Regions from separate parts of the Paenibacillus sp. FSL H8-0168 genome, predicted to be linked through region 2. Evidence: riboswitches for the same ligand, from Rfam matches in the RefSeq annotation. Region 2 holds a riboswitch; each other region holds the start of a gene.

Region 1 (6,136 bases), 1.5 Mb from region 2:
AATCCTATTTGCGTAGCGAACTATTGCGGGATAATGGACTCACTGCATTGTACTTGCCCGATTTGAAGGAGACACGCCGAACGACCTCCCTCATTTACTCGGAGACGACCGATCTCGGTCCGACAGCACGACGCTGGATTAGCGAGACACGGGCTTCGTTTGCAGGCTACCGTATGGTGTAGAGGGTTTAATCCTCTTCATTAACATTAACAACCTCATCCTCAAAGCGACCGATATTGTCATTCGAACCGATGATGACCATAATATCGTCTGCTTTTAGCCGATCCATAGCCGTCGGTGCGATCAGGATACCGTTCGCTGTATGAAGCGCCACGACGCTACAACCAAAGCGAGTACGGGCATTTAGCTCTGCTAGCGTTTTGCCATTCAGACATGCAGGTACATTGAGTTCCACAATACTGTATTCCTTAGACAACTCCAAATAATCGAGCAAATTAGGCGTGACTAGCTGGTGAGCCACCCGGATACCCATATCCCGTTCTGGATAAATAATCCGGTCCACACCGAGCTTTTCTAACGCACGCCCGTGCAGCACAGATATGGCTTTGGCTACAACTTTTTTCACACCCAGCTCCTTCAGCAAAATGGCGGTGAGGATGCTTACCTGAATGTCATCACCAATAGCAACAATGCCACAATCGAAATTACGGATGCCCAGTGATCGCAACGAGTCTTCATCGGTAGCGTCCGCCACGACAGTATGTGTCAACATCTCACTCATACTGTCCACAACATCCTCATTCCGGTCAATGCCTAGCACCTCGCACCCCATATCCACCAATTGCAAAGCCAGGCTTGAGCCAAACCGCCCCAAGCCAATAACTACAAACTGCTGCGTTTTCATATCTACTCGAAAACTCCTTATCTGAATCAATTTCATAAATGGGGATTTTGCAAAAATCCCATAAGCGACTTCCAATGAAGAAGATATAGATCGAAATGGTTTAGTTCGTCTATATCTTGACTTCGGAGCGACTGGTATCGAATTTTGCAAAATCCTGAAATGATTAAACCAACGAAATGTATATGAAATGATTCATCCTATAATCATTTTGCCTTCCGGATGACGATATAATTCTTTACCCTTTTTCGGCCCCAGTGCATAAGCTAGCGTGAGTGGCCCCAGTCTACCTGCAAACATCGTCAGGGTAATCACCAGCTTACCTATGACTGTTAAATCAGGTGTAAGCCCCATCGACAGCCCCACCGTACCAAACGCAGACACCGTCTCAAACAAGATCATCAGAAAATGATGATCTTCGGTTGCCGACAAAATCATGGTCACCCCGATCACGAACAGCAACCCCAGCAGTGTAATGGTCAAAGCCTTGTAAATTCGTCCCTGCGCAAGTCGGTACTTGAACAGTACAATATCTTCCCGCCCCCGCAGCATCGAAATCACTGCTCCAATGAGCAGGGCGAATGTTGTGGTCTTAATCCCGCCTCCAGTGGAGCCAGGGGAAGCCCCAATAAACATGAGTATGATGATAAAAAACTGCGTAGCCTGCCGCAAGCCTGCGATGTCCAGCGTATTGGCACCTGCGGTACGGGGAGTAACGGACTGGAATAAAGATCCCAGTAGCTTACCACCCCAATCAAGCGAGCCAAGAGTCTTTGGATTCGTAAACTCAAATACAAAAATCACGAGCGTGCCGACTACAATCATAGCGCCCGTCATGCTGAGTACCACCTTGGTATGCAAGGACAGTCTCTTGCGCTTGCGATATTCTGCCAGGTCTGACATCACTACAAAACCAATGCCGCCAGAAATAATTAGAAACATTGCGGTAAAATTAACAATCGGATCATATACATAACCTGTCAAGCTGCGAAATTCACCGAATAAATCAAAACCAGCATTGTTAAACATGGAGATGGCATGCCAGATTCCAAAATAAATCGCCCTGCCTACAGGCATATCAAAGGACCAGCGAACCGAGAATATCGTAGCGCATACGCCTTCAATAACCAGTGAGTACAGTAATACCTTACGGATTAACCCGACAATTCCCTCTACAGAAGTCTGATTCATCGCTTCCTGCAAAATGAGACGCTCCCGCAAGGAAATCCGACGCTTGAACACCAGTGCAATCAAGGTAGCCATGGTCATAAAGCCAAGACCGCCGATCTGGATCAGCGCAACGACGACAACTTGACCAAAAGTGGTAAAAAAGAGCCCGGTATCCTTTACGACAAGCCCGGTTACACAGGTCGCAGAGGCGGCAGTAAACAAAGCGTCTATAAACGCAAGTGGCTTTCCTGTTGTATTGGAGATCGGCAGCATTAACAATAAACTACCTATAAGAATGATAATGGCAAAGCCCGCAACGAATATCTGCGGTGGAGAAAGCCGAAGCCAGCTTGCATTGGGATTCATCTATTCATCACTTCTCTCCTAATCCTTAAAACTATAAAAACAGTGATTTAATACGGTGTAAGCTCGCTACGCGTTCCATTTGATCTTCCGATCGTCGTTGCCCCTGAATTTTTTGATTTTTCCAAACCTTAAGTAACTATAATTAGCATTCCCTGAATACAGGAAGAATGCATGTCAAGCACTATTCGATCCCCCTGTGCTAATGGCGCGCAGTAGCGAAGGGGGCAGAATTGTTCTGAAGAAGCGAAGCGTTTGCCTTTATCTCCGGATTTTAACCATTAAAGGGGGTATACAATCAAAAAATCCGGGGATAACAGCAATCGGAAGAATAATCTGCACCCGCAGCGGTCTAACCAATCCAAACACTTTTATACGCACAAAAAAAGACACCGGAAAACCGAGTGCCTGACTTGGTTCCTGCTCATAGCCTACGAGGTTAGCTGACGGATTCGGGCAGCACAGTATGCCCTATTTACACTTCCGATCCAGCAGGATCGGCTGTAAAATTCACCCCAGTAACATGGTTCCCCCGTTTTCCCATAGAAATTCGGCTCAACTGTATATCATTACCTATGTATTTTATAGGCATTGCCTCAAGATTATAATCCTTCTATATCCAGATCACAAAACCGATTTCGCCGAAAAAACGTGAAATTGGCTTTATTTTGCGAATGGGCATCGTTTAATCGCAGCTTATCTAATTTTATTGGAACTTTAAAGTGCTTTCACTCTATTTTCATGAATATCGCTAGTCTGTTGGCGGGAACCTGTGCAGTATGATATCTTTAATGGATGTTCTTATTTACAGATTAAGGAGGAAACTCATGAATCCTATCGGGAAACCGGTCGTGCTCACGGCCAACTTCAAAAAATTAGGCTTGCTGGGCGGGATTGGCCTGATTTGCTTTTTTATCTTTCAATTGCTTATTCCCTCGCTTAGCAATCCGAGTCCAGAATCAGTAATGAACGCAAAGGTCATCAGCAAACAAGAAGCGGTCATACACGCATTGGACTTCGCCCGCTCCGAGCTGGGCTATACTGAATCACAGCCTGAGGAGCCCGTCGTGACCTATCAGGCCGAAACAGATTTGTACGGTTATTTATCTAGAGAAAAACTGCTTCAACAGTACGACCGTACATGGAAAAAACGTTACCCTTACGAAACCTTTCGGGTCGATCTGCCTGAATCCTCAGCGAAGAGTAAGCTGCAAATTCATGTGGATTTATCCACTGGCAAGGTCGTTAGCTTTAAACGAATCACCTCCAATACCAATTACACACAGGCTGATATTTCTACGGATGAACAAGCACGTAACAGGCTTGTACGTGTGGCTGAGGACGGCATGACCCTCGAAGCCAAGGAGCAGGCGGCCGCAGTATGGGTCAAGCGCTTTGGCTTTAAGCCGTCGGATTTGAAGCTTGCGACCACTGAACAAGAAGGCGGATTAAAGTATACCGTAGACGATAAAAAAATCGGCGCCTCGGTACTTACATTGGCTTTTACTTTTGAAGACGGTGATGTTCGCTCCTTCACTCAAAGCTTTTCGGCCCCGTCGTCCTATACCGATTATATCGAAAAGCAAACATTTTGGGCGAATTGGATGACCTATGCGGGTTATGCCCTATTTAGCTTTGTACTGGGTGTACTTGCCATTGTGTATGCGTCACTCACCCGACGACATACTTCATTTGTACGCGGCATTGTTCTATCCGTTGTATACTTTATTGCTAGTATAGCTGGGACCATGAACATGCTGCCTTTATTGCAAGCAGAAGCAGGCGGTAAGGGCATGCTTATATTTCTTATGGTTTTCCAGATTGGTGTTACCTTCGTCATGGCTGTAGCGCTCTACTTCTCCTTGGTCGGCGGTGACGGGCTTATGCGTCAGGTTGGACTGAATGCATGGCCACGTGCAAAAGAGCCGGGCTACGGGCTGTATGTGCTTCGCAGTATGTATGTTGGCTACTTGTGGGCCTTTATTTTACTCGGGGTACAATCCATTTTGTTCTTTATACTGGAGCGCACATTTAATACATTCTCCACCACAGATGCCACGCAATCCCCTTACAATATGGCTTATCCATGGCTACTGCCGATTATGGCCTGGATGGCAGGTATTGGAGAAGAGACTGTCTACCGTCTGTTTGGTATTCCGATGGTCAAAAAAATAGTGAAAAATACTTTTGTTGCGTGTCTGATCACCACGCTGATTTGGGCACTGGGACATACACTTTATCCAATCTATCCGGTGATTTCCAGACCTATTGAGCTGACTTTTCTTGGTTTGCTGTTCAGTTTTGTGTTCCTGCGTTACGGCTTTATTGCCGCCATGTTCAGCCACGTTATTTTTGACAGCATTTTAATGGGACTTAGTGTGATGAGCCTGGGAGACACTGTGAATGTGAGCGCTGGTCTATTCTGGATCTTACTTCCAGCCATCGTGGGTTACATCATTTATTGGTTTAGTCCTAAAAAGCCAAATCGAATTATGTTTGAACCTATAAAAAAAGAGGAGCCGTATTCTACGACTCCTCCTCCCGAAGGGCAGCTATAATCTGACGCGCAAGCTTATCCCCAATAGAGAGAGGCCGGAAGTCTTCGACACTGGCCTCTCTTATTTTTTTGAGCGATCCAAAATGCTTAAGCAGTAACTTACGCCGTTTCTCGCCGATGCCTGGAATAGAGTCCAGCCGGGAAGTTACCATAGATTTGCCGCGTTGCTCGCGGTGGAACGTGATGGCAAAACGGTGAACCTCGTCCTGAATCCGTTGCAGCAGATAAAATTCTTCGCTATTGCGTGCAAGTGTCACGGCCTCAGAGGACTCTCCCACTAATAGTTGGGAAGTTCTATGTTTGGCATCCTTCACCAGCCCACACACAGGAATGAACAAACCCAGCTCATTTTGCAATACATCGGTCGCCGCCTTAATTTGTCCACGTCCACCATCGACAACGATCAAGTCGGGACGTTCCAAATTTTCCTTAAGCACACGTTCATATCTACGTCGGATAACCTCACGCATTGTTTCATAATCATCGGGTCCCTGCACAGAACGGATTTTATATTTTCGATACTCCTTCTTGGCAGGCTTGCCATCAATAAACACGATCATGGCTGAGACTGGATCGGAACCCTGGATGTTGGAGTTATCAAACGCCTCCACCCGGTGCAAGCTATCCAGTCCAATGGCACGTCCGAGATTGCTTGCAGCTTTGGATGTCCGTTCCTCATCCCGCTCGATCAGCTTAAACTTCTCATCCAAAGCAACACGTGCATTTTCCGTCGCCATGCCTGTCATTTGCTTTTTCAGTCCACGCTGCGGTACAAGTACCTTTACATCCAACCATTCAGCCAGAGCGAGAGCCGCCGTACTCGGGTCCTCCAGTCCACCGGATAGTTGGGTTTCTGTTTCCTTTACTCCGGTATCTTGGTCACCAACTTGGTCTTGATTTGTTGCTGCATAAGTTGCCCGTTCTTCAGCCACCAGCAATGAGTCAGCAGAAGGCTCTGTCTCCGTTTGTATCGCTTTCTCATCTATCTGTCCGGTAGCATCGGTTGTAGCTGCACTGTGGAGTACAGTTTCTGCCGCAACCGGTTGATCGACATTGACCTGTTCTGCCTGCATCAGCCTAGGAGAATCTGGCAGCAATATTTCTTGCGGCACTGCCGGGTTGTCACTATAATATTGCGTCACATAGGACATAAAATCACTGTAAGCTTCACCGTAGAAAGGAAA
Region 2 (6,136 bases):
GAGCCCAGTACCGCAACAGCAGACGTACAATAACTTCCAAAACAAGCAGGATGACAAAGGCGATCACAGAATACACAAGCGCTTCGAGCAAATTATTAGCTGTAGCGATAGACCCCGACAAAATATAGCCTTGTGCAAACAGCTTCATAATCATTCGTACCGTTACGGCCATATTTCCAGCTTTCACTTCGGCAAAATCCTTATACTTTGTAAATAAAGAGTCGATATACATTAATGCGAAGATCAAAATAGCCCCCGCACCAGTCCATACAAGCATTGCTTTCATCGTTTCTAAAAAATGCATTTCATACCATCCTCCACATCTTCTTGACCTTCATATAATGTTTTACGCCTCCAGGCAGGGAAAAGCGAAGGAGAAAACGTTTCTCCTTCGCTTCCTGAGCAATCACACTTGGTGGCATTGCTAAAATGTTCTTATTTATTTTCGTATTGCTTTAACAAAGCGGCAAGCTCATCGTCCACGGCGCTTTTCTTATCCAGCTCTTTGAACTCTTCATCCAACGATTTTTCCTTAGATGACATTTCGTTGCTCGCTTCGGCACGTGCTTCTGCTTGCAGCATTTTTTCTTCCATACGCTTCAATCCGGCAGTTGCCGTATCAGAGCTAAAACCGTTCATAGCTTTGTTAATTTCGGTTTGCGCTTTAGCTGCATTATAACGGGCAACCAGTGTCTCGCGCTTGTTTTTCATTTCTGTCAGCTGTCTGCGCATTTCATCCAGCTTGCCACGTAGATTATCGGCTGCAGCTTTATTCTGTTCGTAACCAGCTTTGAACTCGTTCATTTTTTGTTCAGCAGATTTCTTTTCTTCCAGCGCACGACGGGCCAGATCTACATTTTGTGCTTTTGCAGCGGTATGTGCCTGTTCTTCACGTTTCTTTACCAAAGCAGCCTGTTCTTCGTATTGCTGTTTGAACCTTTTTTCAATAGCAATTTGAGCGGCTACCGCTTTCTCTGCATCTTCCAGGTCCTCTTGCATATCACGAATGTATTGATCCGTCATTTTAATTGGATCTTCTGCCTTGTCGATAATGGCGTTAATGTTGGACATCGTAAGATCTCTTAATCGTTTGAAAATAGACATGTGAAGTTCCTCCTAGAGTTGAATGCTTAAATTTTAAGCTCTGTACACATGTTTACGCAAGCTTTGCAAAGAGGGTTTCAAAAATATCTAAAAACCGCGCAAGTAAGGCTCTGGGATGTCGGCCTGTACTTTTAGCTCCCTCGATGCATGCAGCGCCCAATAGGGATCACGCAGCATGGCACGCCCTATTGCTACCAGATCAGCTTCTTTCTGCTGAACAACCCGGCGGGCGTCCTCATAATCATCCAGTAAGCCAACAGCAATCACAGGTACATTCAACTTTTCTCGGATGGTATGAGCCAAATCCACCTGATAGCCGGCACGCGCAGACGGGCCTCCGCCAGAACCAATCGGACCCTCACCACCAGAAGAAATATGGAAAATATCCACACCTGCATCACGATATCGTTCCCCTACGCCTGCTATGTATTCCACATTATATCCATCCTCGACGTATTCTTTGGCAGATATCCGCATAAGCACAGGCATATCAGCAGGAAGAACCTCTTTAACAGCATGTATGACCTCAACACCGAACAGTGACAAATCCTGCCCATATTCATCTTCTCTGGTATTTGTTAAAGGCGAATGAAATTGATGGATCAGATAGCCGTGAGCGCCATGTATCTCAACCGTATCAAAACCGGCTTCCACCGCGCGGCGCGCGCCTTCTTTGTATGCCTGGACCAATTCCCTGACTTCAGCTGTCTTTAAGGCGTGCGGCTTTTTAAAGCGTTCGCTAAAAGGAATCGTGGACGGACCCACAGGTTGCTCAGCATCTTCAGCCTTGCGTCCAGCGTGGCCTAGTTGAATACCAATCTTGGCACCATACTTGTGGACTTCCTCTACAATCTTACGATATGCAGAAATATGTTCGTCACTCCAAATACCTAAATCACGATCCGTAATACGTCCATCTGGATGGACCGCTGTCATTTCCACAATAATAAGTCCAGTGCCACCTACTGCACGGCTCACATAATGGACATGATGCCAATCCGTTGGATTTCCGTCCTTGGCCTCCACGCTGTATTGGCACATCGGGGGCATGACAATCCGATTTTTTAAAGAAAGCCCCTTTAATTGATAAGGAGTAAACAAGTCGGTCACTTTTATCCATCCTTCCTTCAATTCCATGTCTGTATAATTATGAATTGCATCCCCATTATACACCAGCTGTCACGGTATACCGAATTCGTTGTAAGGCTAAAACTTGCGAAAATGCTCCTGTTTTCGGTCATGTTTAAGAGAATATGTACGTCTAGCTCCATCATCTTCATTGATAATCGTTTCTCTTTCCAGTCGTTTATGAGCCGAACTTGGTTACCAGCATATTTTTAATAGGACAGGTACATAATAGTCGAGAGCACCACTAGGTACCACTGCACGGAAAGGGGGGATACATATGCCGTACAGGGGAGTGTTGCCATGCTTGGCACTGTTACTAGCATTCTCAAGTTTACCCGTTCACGCGGATGCGCCTCCCAACACCGGAACGCCCCATCCCAAGGAAGCAGCTGTTGCTTCTTCTGTACATCAGAGCACAGATCGAGCAACTCCTACATTAGCAATGCTGCGAAAAAAACATGCGGACATTTTTAAAATGTGCGGTCCACACACCCGCCAAATTGCCCTAACCTTTGATGATGTGCCCGATTCTAGGTATACGCCGCAGGTTTTGGACGTATTACACGCCAATGGCATCAAAGCCACCTTTTTCATCGTCGGTCACCGTGCGGAAAAGCATCCGGGGATCATACGCCGTATTATCCGTGAAGGCCACGCTATAGGAAACCATTCCTATACTCATCCAGATTTTAGGAAGGCCACACCAGAACGCTTTCGCAACCAGATTACAAAAACAGAACGTATTTTGCAAGCCAGCGCAGGTTTTCGCCCCAAGTTGATTCGTCCACCCTACGGTGAAATCACGGAGCCTCAAATCCAATGGGCACGTCGTCATGGCTATATGATTGTCAATTGGAATGTAGACTCTCTCGATTGGAAGGGATTAAGTAAAACACAAATTCAGCGCAATGTGATTCCAGCTACCGGGCCTGGCTCTATTATTTTAATGCACGCAGGTGGAGGTCAAAGTTCCAACCTGCAAGGCACTGTCCAAGCTCTGCCGGGTCTAATTCACTCTCTAAAAGCTAAGGGCTACAAATTTGTGACAGTCCCCCGGCTACTCCACACATCGGAACGGAAATAACCATATGTTTATGATTGAGCTGCAAGCTAAAGCAACGTAAAAAGGCTGTCTTACCAGCAGAAGTTTTCTGCTCGTCAAGACAGCCTTTTTTATGGATAAGACCTGATAAGAGTCCGACCTAGTTATATGCGGTAGGATACAGACATTAAGTTTACATAATATATATTATGTTTAATTAAACCGTATATACGTACAATGCTATTTATCAATAACGTACAGCTTCACATTTTGAAATCCAAAGTCGTTCACAAATGATTTGTTGCCAGGAATAAAGATATCAATCCTCTTTCCTGTAATGGCGCTGCCCTGATCGCGAGCGACAGCTACAAAAGAATGATCCGGCAAACCTGGGTGGGAATAGCCTGTAACCAGCACTTTCGTGCCCATCGGAATGACGTTCGGGTCTACCGCAATTGTACCTAGTTTAAGCGGATTGCCGTAGTAGTCCACTGCTCCCCATTTACCATTCTCGTCGGCTGCGGCAGAATACGCTGAAGCCTTAACGTCAACTATTTTGCTATAGTTGAATGTTTTGCCCCACGCTTCAATCGTTGGCCCCTCATTCGCTGTTGCTTTCTCCGTAAGAAGCTGCGGCTTCGAATCCGAAGCTGCCTTCACACTTTTTTCGCCAGGTACCTTAATTTGCAGACCTGCATATATATTGTTGGAAGCAATGTTTGGGTTCGCCTTCGTTAGCTCGTCTACCGATACTCCATAACGTTGAGCAAGCAAAAAGAAGGTATCGCCCTCTTTGGCAGTGTGAAGCGAAGCAGCATCCGCTACTCCAGCTGTCTGTGCCAACCCTGCAATAGCTGCGGCAAGCACCGCAAATTTCATCGTTTTACCAATATGTTTTAGATGTTTCAAAGATATGTACCTCCTCTGTTATGCCTGCGAAGTTAGCTGTCGGATTCGGACTCAGGAGAAGCCCTATGCTTGTGCAATTCACCCCTAGGCATATTCCACATCGTCTTATGACGTATCGGAATGACTGCCGTTGTTACGTCCCCCGCACTTCCCATAGTTTGGACCCAGCATTCAGCGTTTGTCATAACTGTATGCTGTCCCGGTAAGTTTTGGCTTACTGCATAATATCACAATTTTGTAACCTTATCCGCATGAAAATGTTGGGAACCTTGAACATCATACTATACTCGTTACAATTTTGTCATCAAGAAATCGATATTTGTTACGAAAGTATGGGGAAATGGTGACAAAAAGAAAAAAAGCCCTCCGTTAAACGGAGGGCTTTTTTTATAGATTATATCAGCACTTCCTTACAATACTTTGGCAAGAAAATCACGAGTGCGATCATGGCTTGGAGTGCCAAATACCTGCTCTGGTGTACCTTGCTCTACAATTTGACCGTTATCCATAAAGATAATTCGATCGCCCACCTCGCGGGCAAAACCCATTTCATGCGTCACGATTACCATTGTCATGCCGCCTTCGGCGAGCTTCTTCATTACATCCAGAACCTCTCCAACCATTTCAGGGTCCAATGCAGAAGTCGGCTCATCGAACAGCATTACGTGCGGCTGCATGGCCAAAGCACGCGCAATCGCAATACGCTGCTTCTGACCACCGGATAGCTGGTTCGGATAGGTATTCTTCTTATCCTCAAGCCCTACGGTACGCAGGAGTTCTAGCGCAATTTTTTCCGCTTCTTTGCCTGACTGTCTTCTAACCTGCGTTGGTGCAAGCGTCAGGTTCTGCAACACTGTTTTATGCGGGAAAAGATTAAAATGCTGGAACACCATCCCCATCTTCTCCCGGGTTACATTAATATTATGGCCACGAGCTGTAATCGGCTCGCCCTCAAATAAAATCTCCCCGTCTGTAGGTTGTTCCAACAGATTCATACAACGCAAAAACGTACTCTTCCCCGAACCACTGGGGCCGATGATGACGACGACTTCACCTTTTGCGATATCTATATCAATGCCTTTTAAAATCTCATTCTTACCGAACGATTTACGCAGTTGTTTAACGGTGATCACTGGCTCTCAACTTCCTTTCCCATAAACCCAGCAGCTTAGACAAGCTGAATGTCATTACAAAATAAATAGCGGCTGCGATTACGAACGGACTTAATCCTTCGTAGGTGATGTTCTTAATGACCTGGGCCTGATACATAATATCCACCATCCCAATGGTCGAAATAATGGATGATTCTTTAATGATCGTAATAAACTCATTACCGATAGCAGGCAAAATAGATTTAAACGCTTGCGGCAAAATGACATGACGCATAGCTTTACCGCGTCCCATACCCAACGAACGAGCAGCCTCCATCTGTCCACGGTCTACTGCCTGGATACCTGCTCGGAAAATTTCAGCCAGATATGCTGAACTATTCAGAGACAATGTGATTATACCAGACTGGAGTGGGGTAAAATTGACACCCAGCGTCAAAGCAACCCCGTAGTGAATGATCATAAGTTGTACCAGCATAGGTGTGCCACGCAGGATCTCCACATAAGTGGTACCTAACCACTCAATGATGCGTATACCGCTCATCCGCAGCAAGGATACGATCAGACCAATGATAAATCCAAACAGGACTCCGAGTGCAGACAGCAACAGAGTGTAGCCGATACCCGTAGCGTAAAAACTGCGGTATTTCCAAAAAATATCTACGATGTTATTAGAAGAAACCTGTCGATCTGCAGAGAGCGCGCTCGCTTCTGTGGAAAACTTTTCAATCGACCCGTCCGCTTTTAGGCGAGCCAACGTTTTATTTACAGAGGCAAGCAATTCTGCGTTCCCCTTGCGTATACCTACAGCTGTTTCTGCTCCGGCATCCTCAGGCACGGCCTT
Region 3 (6,136 bases), 2.8 Mb from region 2:
GTGAAAATAACCTTGAACAGCTTCGGAATCCGTTTGATTTCTGCCATCGGGAAGGCCATAAATATACTCGCTGCCGTTCCGACGAAAATAATCATGTAAGCAGCGGGATTATTGACCAAATTGACGACCGGAGCGCCTTTTAAGATCATCCCGACGACCAGTGACACAATCCCGAGCACAAGTCCGATAATGGTTGAAATTTGCATGATACACCTCATCCATGAGAATAGATTTTGAATCCTTTCATGCCGCCGGGGTCGTCCTTGCCCCAAGCGCGTCATTACAAGACGGATTATAGTATTTATCGACAAAACTCTCTTTTTTGTTAAGTGCGAATTTCCGGTATAATAAGGTGATTATGTATTGAATGGCGGAACCATTGGAGGAAATGGCATGGGAGTAAAGCATGGGCGTGAGTATGAACAAATTTTGAACGATTTTACAGAGGCTGTGGGGCGCATCCCAGATAGCTATGAATTTTTTGAGATGGAAGCAGAAGATTGGGACAGGCTGGACCCGGCGGGACGTCAGGAAGTCAATGAAGCTTTGGCAGAAGACTTATTTTATGCACTGGGTACAGAGCCCACAATCACTGTAGGGAGTAGCGTTGTGATCTATGAGCCGGAGCAGCATCGCATCTATGTACTTATTGGGGACGAGGAGCTGACGTCAGTCCCTTTGATTTGAGGTCCGTCTTATGGATTTATCAACGGGGCCGTGGTAATATGTACACCAATATATCGTAGTTTTGGCCGTATTTAAGCGGTCGAAAGGCTTCCGTATAAACGGGGAGGAGTTCGTAACATGCCTTTTACACAAGAAGAGATTGAAGCACATCTGGAGAAACTGGAGGGCTGGGAACTGGAGGAAGGACGTTGGATCGTTCGAAAATATAATTTTTCCAGTTTTATGAAAGGGATTGCATTCGTGGATGAAGTTGCCGCTATATCTGAAGCATTCAATCATCATCCATTTATTACGATTGATTATAAGACCGTGACTCTGCGTTTGACCTCTTGGGACGACGGCGGTATTATGGCCGTGGATATTAAGGAAGCCCAACAATATAATGAAGCTTTTGAAAAAATGCGCAGCAGTCATTGAGCTTGTAATGATCTGTCGTATGATGATAAAAGCGCCTTCGCTATACAACATCGTGGTTGTATGCCGAAGGCGCTTTTATCATAGAATCTGGGTTGGGTGCTCGGGACGATATACCATACAATAAAATGGTTTTTTGCCATCAGGAGTCTGGCGTTCATAGGTATCTGTAAGCTCAAATCCAGCCGCCTTGTAGGCCCGGATAGCGCGCCCATTCCAAGTGAGCACCTCTAGATCAATTTCATTCTTCGGGTTGCGTCGTTGAGCTTCCTCTGCAATGGCACGGACAAAATCAGAGCCTTTGCCATGTCCGCATCTGTCAGGATGCATTCCAAGACCTAGCCGGGTCACACCGATCATAGGAAAATATTGAGCAAATCCCGTCAGTTTGTTCTCTTTATCCAGTACGGCAACATATTGCTCTTGGCGAAGCGTGGGACTTCCAAATTCGACTTCAAGCGCCTTCATTTGTTCCCAGGGGAGCCAACCGTATATGTTATAAGGTGGATCATAGTGCCACTCACAGATTGCAGCCGCTTGATGCTCGTCCATCGGTACGATCCGATAGTTGGATATTGAGGCCGGCATGTGTTCCATCCTCCTTTTACACAGGTACTTCAATCATTAACAACAGATTGTAGACAAGTTGCAGAGGAATGGCAAGCGTGTTTATTTCATACCTAAGTCGGGTATACATTCAATAAGAAGGAATTACTGCTCATATGCTCCCCCAGCGGTGACGGTAAAACCGACGATGTTCGCTACAATTGAAACCTTTTGAGGTCTCAGTTCGTCAGTAAAGATAATAATTGCTGATGTTGTGGACATAAAAAACCGCAATTCGATTCCGGCCAGAATCAAATTGCGGCTAGGGTTAGCTTGCTGTGCGTTAGTTATTCTACGTTATCGTCATCAGGAATATCTGAAGCTACAGAATGGTAAGCGTCTGTGCTCATAATTCTTTTTGCACCGACATAGCGGTTAGCGTAATAATTTTCGTTCAGTGAGCTAACTACTACACCACGTGAAGTCGAGGAGTGGGCAAATTTCCCTTCACCTACGAAGATACCTACATGGGAAATGCCTCTTCCTGTGGTGTTGAAGAACACCAGATCCCCAGGTCTCATTTCATCGCGGGATACAGAAGATCCCATTTTGAATTGTGATCCGGATTGATGCGGAAGTTTAATTCCTAGTTTGTTGTATACGTACATTGTGAAGCCGGAGCAATCGAATCCCTCGAGTGTAGTGCCTCCGCTTCTGTAGTTCGTTCCTTTGGCATCTTGAATGACCTGGTCCATCTTAGAGTCTGCATATGCACTGCCGCCACCGAATGTAAAAGATGTAAAGGCAATGGCAAGACCCATAGCTGCGATCGTTAGCTTCTTCTTCAAAAAAAATATACCCCTTCCAATGCCTGCGAGGTTAGCTTAAGGATTCGGTAGAAGGTTCCCCTATGACCACTCTGTTGCGAGATCAATTCACCCAAACTGGTTCCCCCGCTTCCTAGGTGCCAGGAATTAGGCTTAACTTAAGATGTGCACCTTGGAGAGCAGTATTCACAATAACGTTATTTTTGAGATAAAGGTTACAATAAAGATTACAAAGTTGTTACTATCAGTTCACTGCGATTATTGTAACAAAGACGGCTGGCTTTGGCAAATGTTTCATTACAAAAAGTTACAAAAAAAATCTGCTCCTAATGTCCCAGGAACAGATCTTGTTAACAGTATTCAGTTATGTGTCGTTTGCGCGAGTATGAATCAAGGTTTTTCGACAGACGGAAATGAAGTAAAAAACATAAAGGCAGGGCTTAGCTTCTACTAGAGATATCGGTATGCCATAGTCTGTACTGCGAACTGATATGCCACAGCCTGACCAGACTAGTAACAAAATGATACGATTGCTGGAGAATGAGCGCCAGCATGCCAGTCCAAATCATCGCCACGGTGCCAAATAGACCGAAGACCAGCAGCACACAAGCACCGAGCAAAAGGGATATACCGACAGCTGGGAGGAGCTGGCGAAAGAAGGCGAGCAGGGACGATAGTATGGCGTGACCACCGACAGTACCCAGTTGCATATACAGGATGCACTGCCGAATGAACCATCCGTATGCCATCCATCCAATGACATAGGGCAATAAATGCAGCAGATAAGAGGAAGATTGAAGTGCTCCTGCTACAATAGGGTAGAGTCTCGGTACTACCCAAAAGGCGGGAAGCAGCAGCAGTCCCAACTCGATGGTGTAATACAACAGCGACGACATGCCATGGCGTTTCATACCCTTGAAAAAGGACAGGCTTTGCGGTTCAGTCGCATCGGTATGCAGACTTTGATATATTCCGGCTCTAATGAAGGGAGTGATCAGTATGCGTAGTACAGTCGCCCCTAGTAGTATCCACAAATACACATGTACTTCCCGGCTGTCCATCAGAGCAATCTGACTCTCCATCCAAAATAAGGTCTGTCCCAGCTCGTTTTGACCCTGATCAGGATAACGGAGCAATAGCGGGATAACGGCAGACTGCACCAGCCGATAGATAAACACCCCCCACAGTAGTCGATACAGAAATAAAATGATAACGATATAGAATCGTATGCGCACCAGCGCCCAGCCCTCTTTTATAACAGTCCGCATCTATAGACACCTCACCATGACAGACTTCCAAGCAGTGTCTCCAACAGCTTGGTTACACTTACACTCCAACGGGTTTGTTGCTTTTCGTCCAATTCGGCTTTTAGGCTATTGTTAATATGCTTGTTCTCCAGTGCAATGGTATATAAGGGATCAAGGGTTACATAGGAAACGGGAGAAGTACTTTTGATCCGAAAAGTTGTGCTTTTCCCCGCGCCGTCCCAAGCCTTGAATATCGTGGTACCATCCTTGAAGGTAAATTGGACAGGGATCTTGGGATAATCCGCCCCTTTTTTGCTGACCGTCACGACTGCTTCATATCCATTCTCCAGCTTGTGGTTTGTGATGTGATCCACTGAAAAGTCCGCCATCTGGCCGTCATATACATACTGTTCAAAATAGTGGCTCCATGAGCGTCCGGTGACTCTCTCCACGATACGTTGAAAATCCATTGAGGACGGATGCTTAAATCGGTACGTCTGGACGTAGGTCCGCATAATGCGATCCATTTTTTTCATACCCACCTGACGTTCAATGCCCCGTAGGACCAGCTTGCCTCGAGAGTAGGCATTTTGCGCGTACTCAGCAGCTGAGCCGTACTTCCATGACTCACGGTTTAGCGGCTGTGGGGAGGCTACCTGTCCCGATTGTAATGGCAAGTTAGGGGTAAGCCCATATTCTTGCTCCATAAGCCGCTCCTCTGCATAGGAGGTGAAGCCTTCATCCAGCCACGGCTCCTCAAATTCATTATTGGCTACCATTCCGTAGAAATATTGATGTCCAATCTCATGAACTAATGTCCGTTCCAGACTATAGCCAGGATTCAGATTACCCGCAGCAGCGGCCGTGATGAGTGTCGGATACTCCATACCGCCGGCTCCATTGCCTGATTTGGGTGGAACCACGATGGATAGGGTGGAATATGGATAAGGCCCGTACCATTTGCTGTAGTACGAAAGGGCGGCCTTCGCAGCGCTCATATAGCGCCCTTTGAGCTCCTTGTGCGACGGGTCAAGGTAGAGCTTGATTTTGACACCAGGGACTTCAGCAGAAGAAAAGGGTTCTTCTACGGTTACAAAGTTGGGTGAAGCGGACCAGGCAAAATCGTGTACATCATCGGCATAAAATTGATATATTTTTTGGCCGTTCTGTCGGACGGCACCACGGGTGGGAAATCCGGTCGCTGCTACGATATGAGTTTCAGGCACCCGAATCCGTACGCTGTAAATTCCAAAATCGGCATAAAACTCGGAGTTACCATGATACTGGTGGAGGTTCCAGCCCTCCTCGGCGCGTCCACGTTGTCCTGCAGTCTCGTAGACGCTGAGCTTCGGGAACCACTGTCCTGCCATTACAAAATCATCTGTCGCACCCATACGAGCGAAGATGGCGGGCAGTTTTACCTCAAACTTCATATATAATGTGATTTCTTCGCCACCTCGTACCGGCTTGGGTAGACGCACCTTCACGAGCGAACGGTCGCCTGCGTTACCGTCATCTGGCTGCACATATTGGATGCGGTGCATGAGAGATAAACCGTCTTCTGTTTTTAGTTCAGTCAGCGTCATGGAGCCAAAGCCGTCTTTGGGCATGGTATCTCCGCGCAGCTTTCCACCGGATTCCTTCATAAAGGTAGTTTCCATGGAAGAGAAGGCATTCGGGTATAGATGAAGATACAGATCATTCACGGTTTTCTTGCCCGGATGCTTCCAGGTCAGTGTCTCAGTGCCTCGCAAAACCTGTCCTTTTTCCAGAGACACATCAATGTGGTACTCTACCACCCTCTTGCTGAGGATTTCTGTAGCGGGCTGTGGAGGGTTCTTGGGCAGGTCAGGCAGGATATTTGCCCCTAGAGGCTTGCCCATATTTGGGGCAAGCGCAGACTCAGACAGGGAGCCGTATAGTGGTTGGCCTATGGACTGCGGGTCGGATTGCGGTTGGGGCTGCCAGGCAAACCATAACGTCCCTGCGAGGAGACCGAGGGCTAGTGTAGACAATAAAACGATTTTAGTGCGTGCTGGGGTCATACAATGGATACCTCCCGTTGACAAGCATCTACAGCATGTATATGTTTGCTTTCAGGAGATTATTAGTTAAAATATTTATAGTGTAGAATGAGTGTGAAGACGGAAAATGGAGGTCTAGTGACGCATGAGTGAAAATCAGCCGGACGGCAAAAAACAGATTGCACTGAACATTGTCAGTGGCAAGAGTAAACATAAGGGTTTCGGCGCAGGCTCAATCGACCTGAACAGCATGTCTCCCGTTATCATTGACCGAGGAGAGGCGAAAATTGATATCGGTGCCATGCATGCCAAAAGTAAAGTAGAACGTGGTATCAAGTTCTCTACGAATAAAGAGGATGTACCGAACGGACGCCAAGTATGGCTCGTATGG

Evidence for each region. A riboswitch is a leader RNA that binds a small molecule or an ion and turns the genes downstream of it on or off. The one in region 2 is predicted to bind cyclic di-AMP.
Region 1: linked by a shared signal. The riboswitch ahead of MHI21_RS20495 (TrkH family potassium uptake protein) and the one ahead of MHI21_RS13985 (3D domain-containing protein) in region 2 are both predicted to bind cyclic di-AMP.
Region 3: linked by a shared signal. The riboswitch ahead of MHI21_RS00560 (C40 family peptidase) and the one ahead of MHI21_RS13985 (3D domain-containing protein) in region 2 are both predicted to bind cyclic di-AMP.

The regions. Positions count from the first base shown of each region.
Region 1 covers NZ_CP151948.1:4,635,010-4,641,145, forward strand. Annotated here, with positions in the region: gene MHI21_RS20485 (LysR family transcriptional regulator) at 1-182, shown strand, start outside; gene MHI21_RS20490 (TrkA family potassium uptake protein) at 188-865, opposite strand; gene MHI21_RS20495 (TrkH family potassium uptake protein) at 1,058-2,398, opposite strand; cyclic di-AMP (ydaO/yuaA leader) riboswitch at 2,809-2,961, opposite strand; gene MHI21_RS20500 (type II CAAX endopeptidase family protein) at 3,223-4,953, shown strand; gene uvrC (excinuclease ABC subunit UvrC) at 4,922-6,136, opposite strand, start outside.
Region 2 covers NZ_CP151948.1:3,171,305-3,177,440, forward strand. Annotated here, with positions in the region: gene MHI21_RS13965 (DUF350 domain-containing protein) at 1-304, opposite strand, end outside; gene MHI21_RS13970 (PspA/IM30 family protein) at 436-1,104, opposite strand; gene MHI21_RS13975 (NADH:flavin oxidoreductase/NADH oxidase) at 1,192-2,214, opposite strand; gene MHI21_RS13980 (polysaccharide deacetylase family protein) at 2,510-3,316, shown strand; gene MHI21_RS13985 (3D domain-containing protein) at 3,515-4,183, opposite strand; cyclic di-AMP (ydaO/yuaA leader) riboswitch at 4,190-4,358, opposite strand; gene MHI21_RS13990 (amino acid ABC transporter ATP-binding protein) at 4,594-5,316, opposite strand; gene MHI21_RS13995 (ABC transporter substrate-binding protein/permease) at 5,303-6,136, opposite strand, start outside.
Region 3 covers NZ_CP151948.1:135,743-141,878, forward strand. Annotated here, with positions in the region: gene motA (flagellar motor stator protein MotA) at 1-206, opposite strand, end outside; gene MHI21_RS00545 (hypothetical protein) at 394-687, shown strand; gene MHI21_RS00550 (4a-hydroxytetrahydrobiopterin dehydratase) at 805-1,104, shown strand; gene MHI21_RS00555 (GNAT family N-acetyltransferase) at 1,183-1,689, opposite strand; gene MHI21_RS00560 (C40 family peptidase) at 1,995-2,495, opposite strand; cyclic di-AMP (ydaO/yuaA leader) riboswitch at 2,501-2,638, opposite strand; gene MHI21_RS00565 (hypothetical protein) at 2,915-3,742, opposite strand; gene MHI21_RS00570 (M1 family metallopeptidase) at 3,754-5,766, opposite strand; gene MHI21_RS00575 (YwhD family protein) at 5,891-6,136, shown strand, end outside.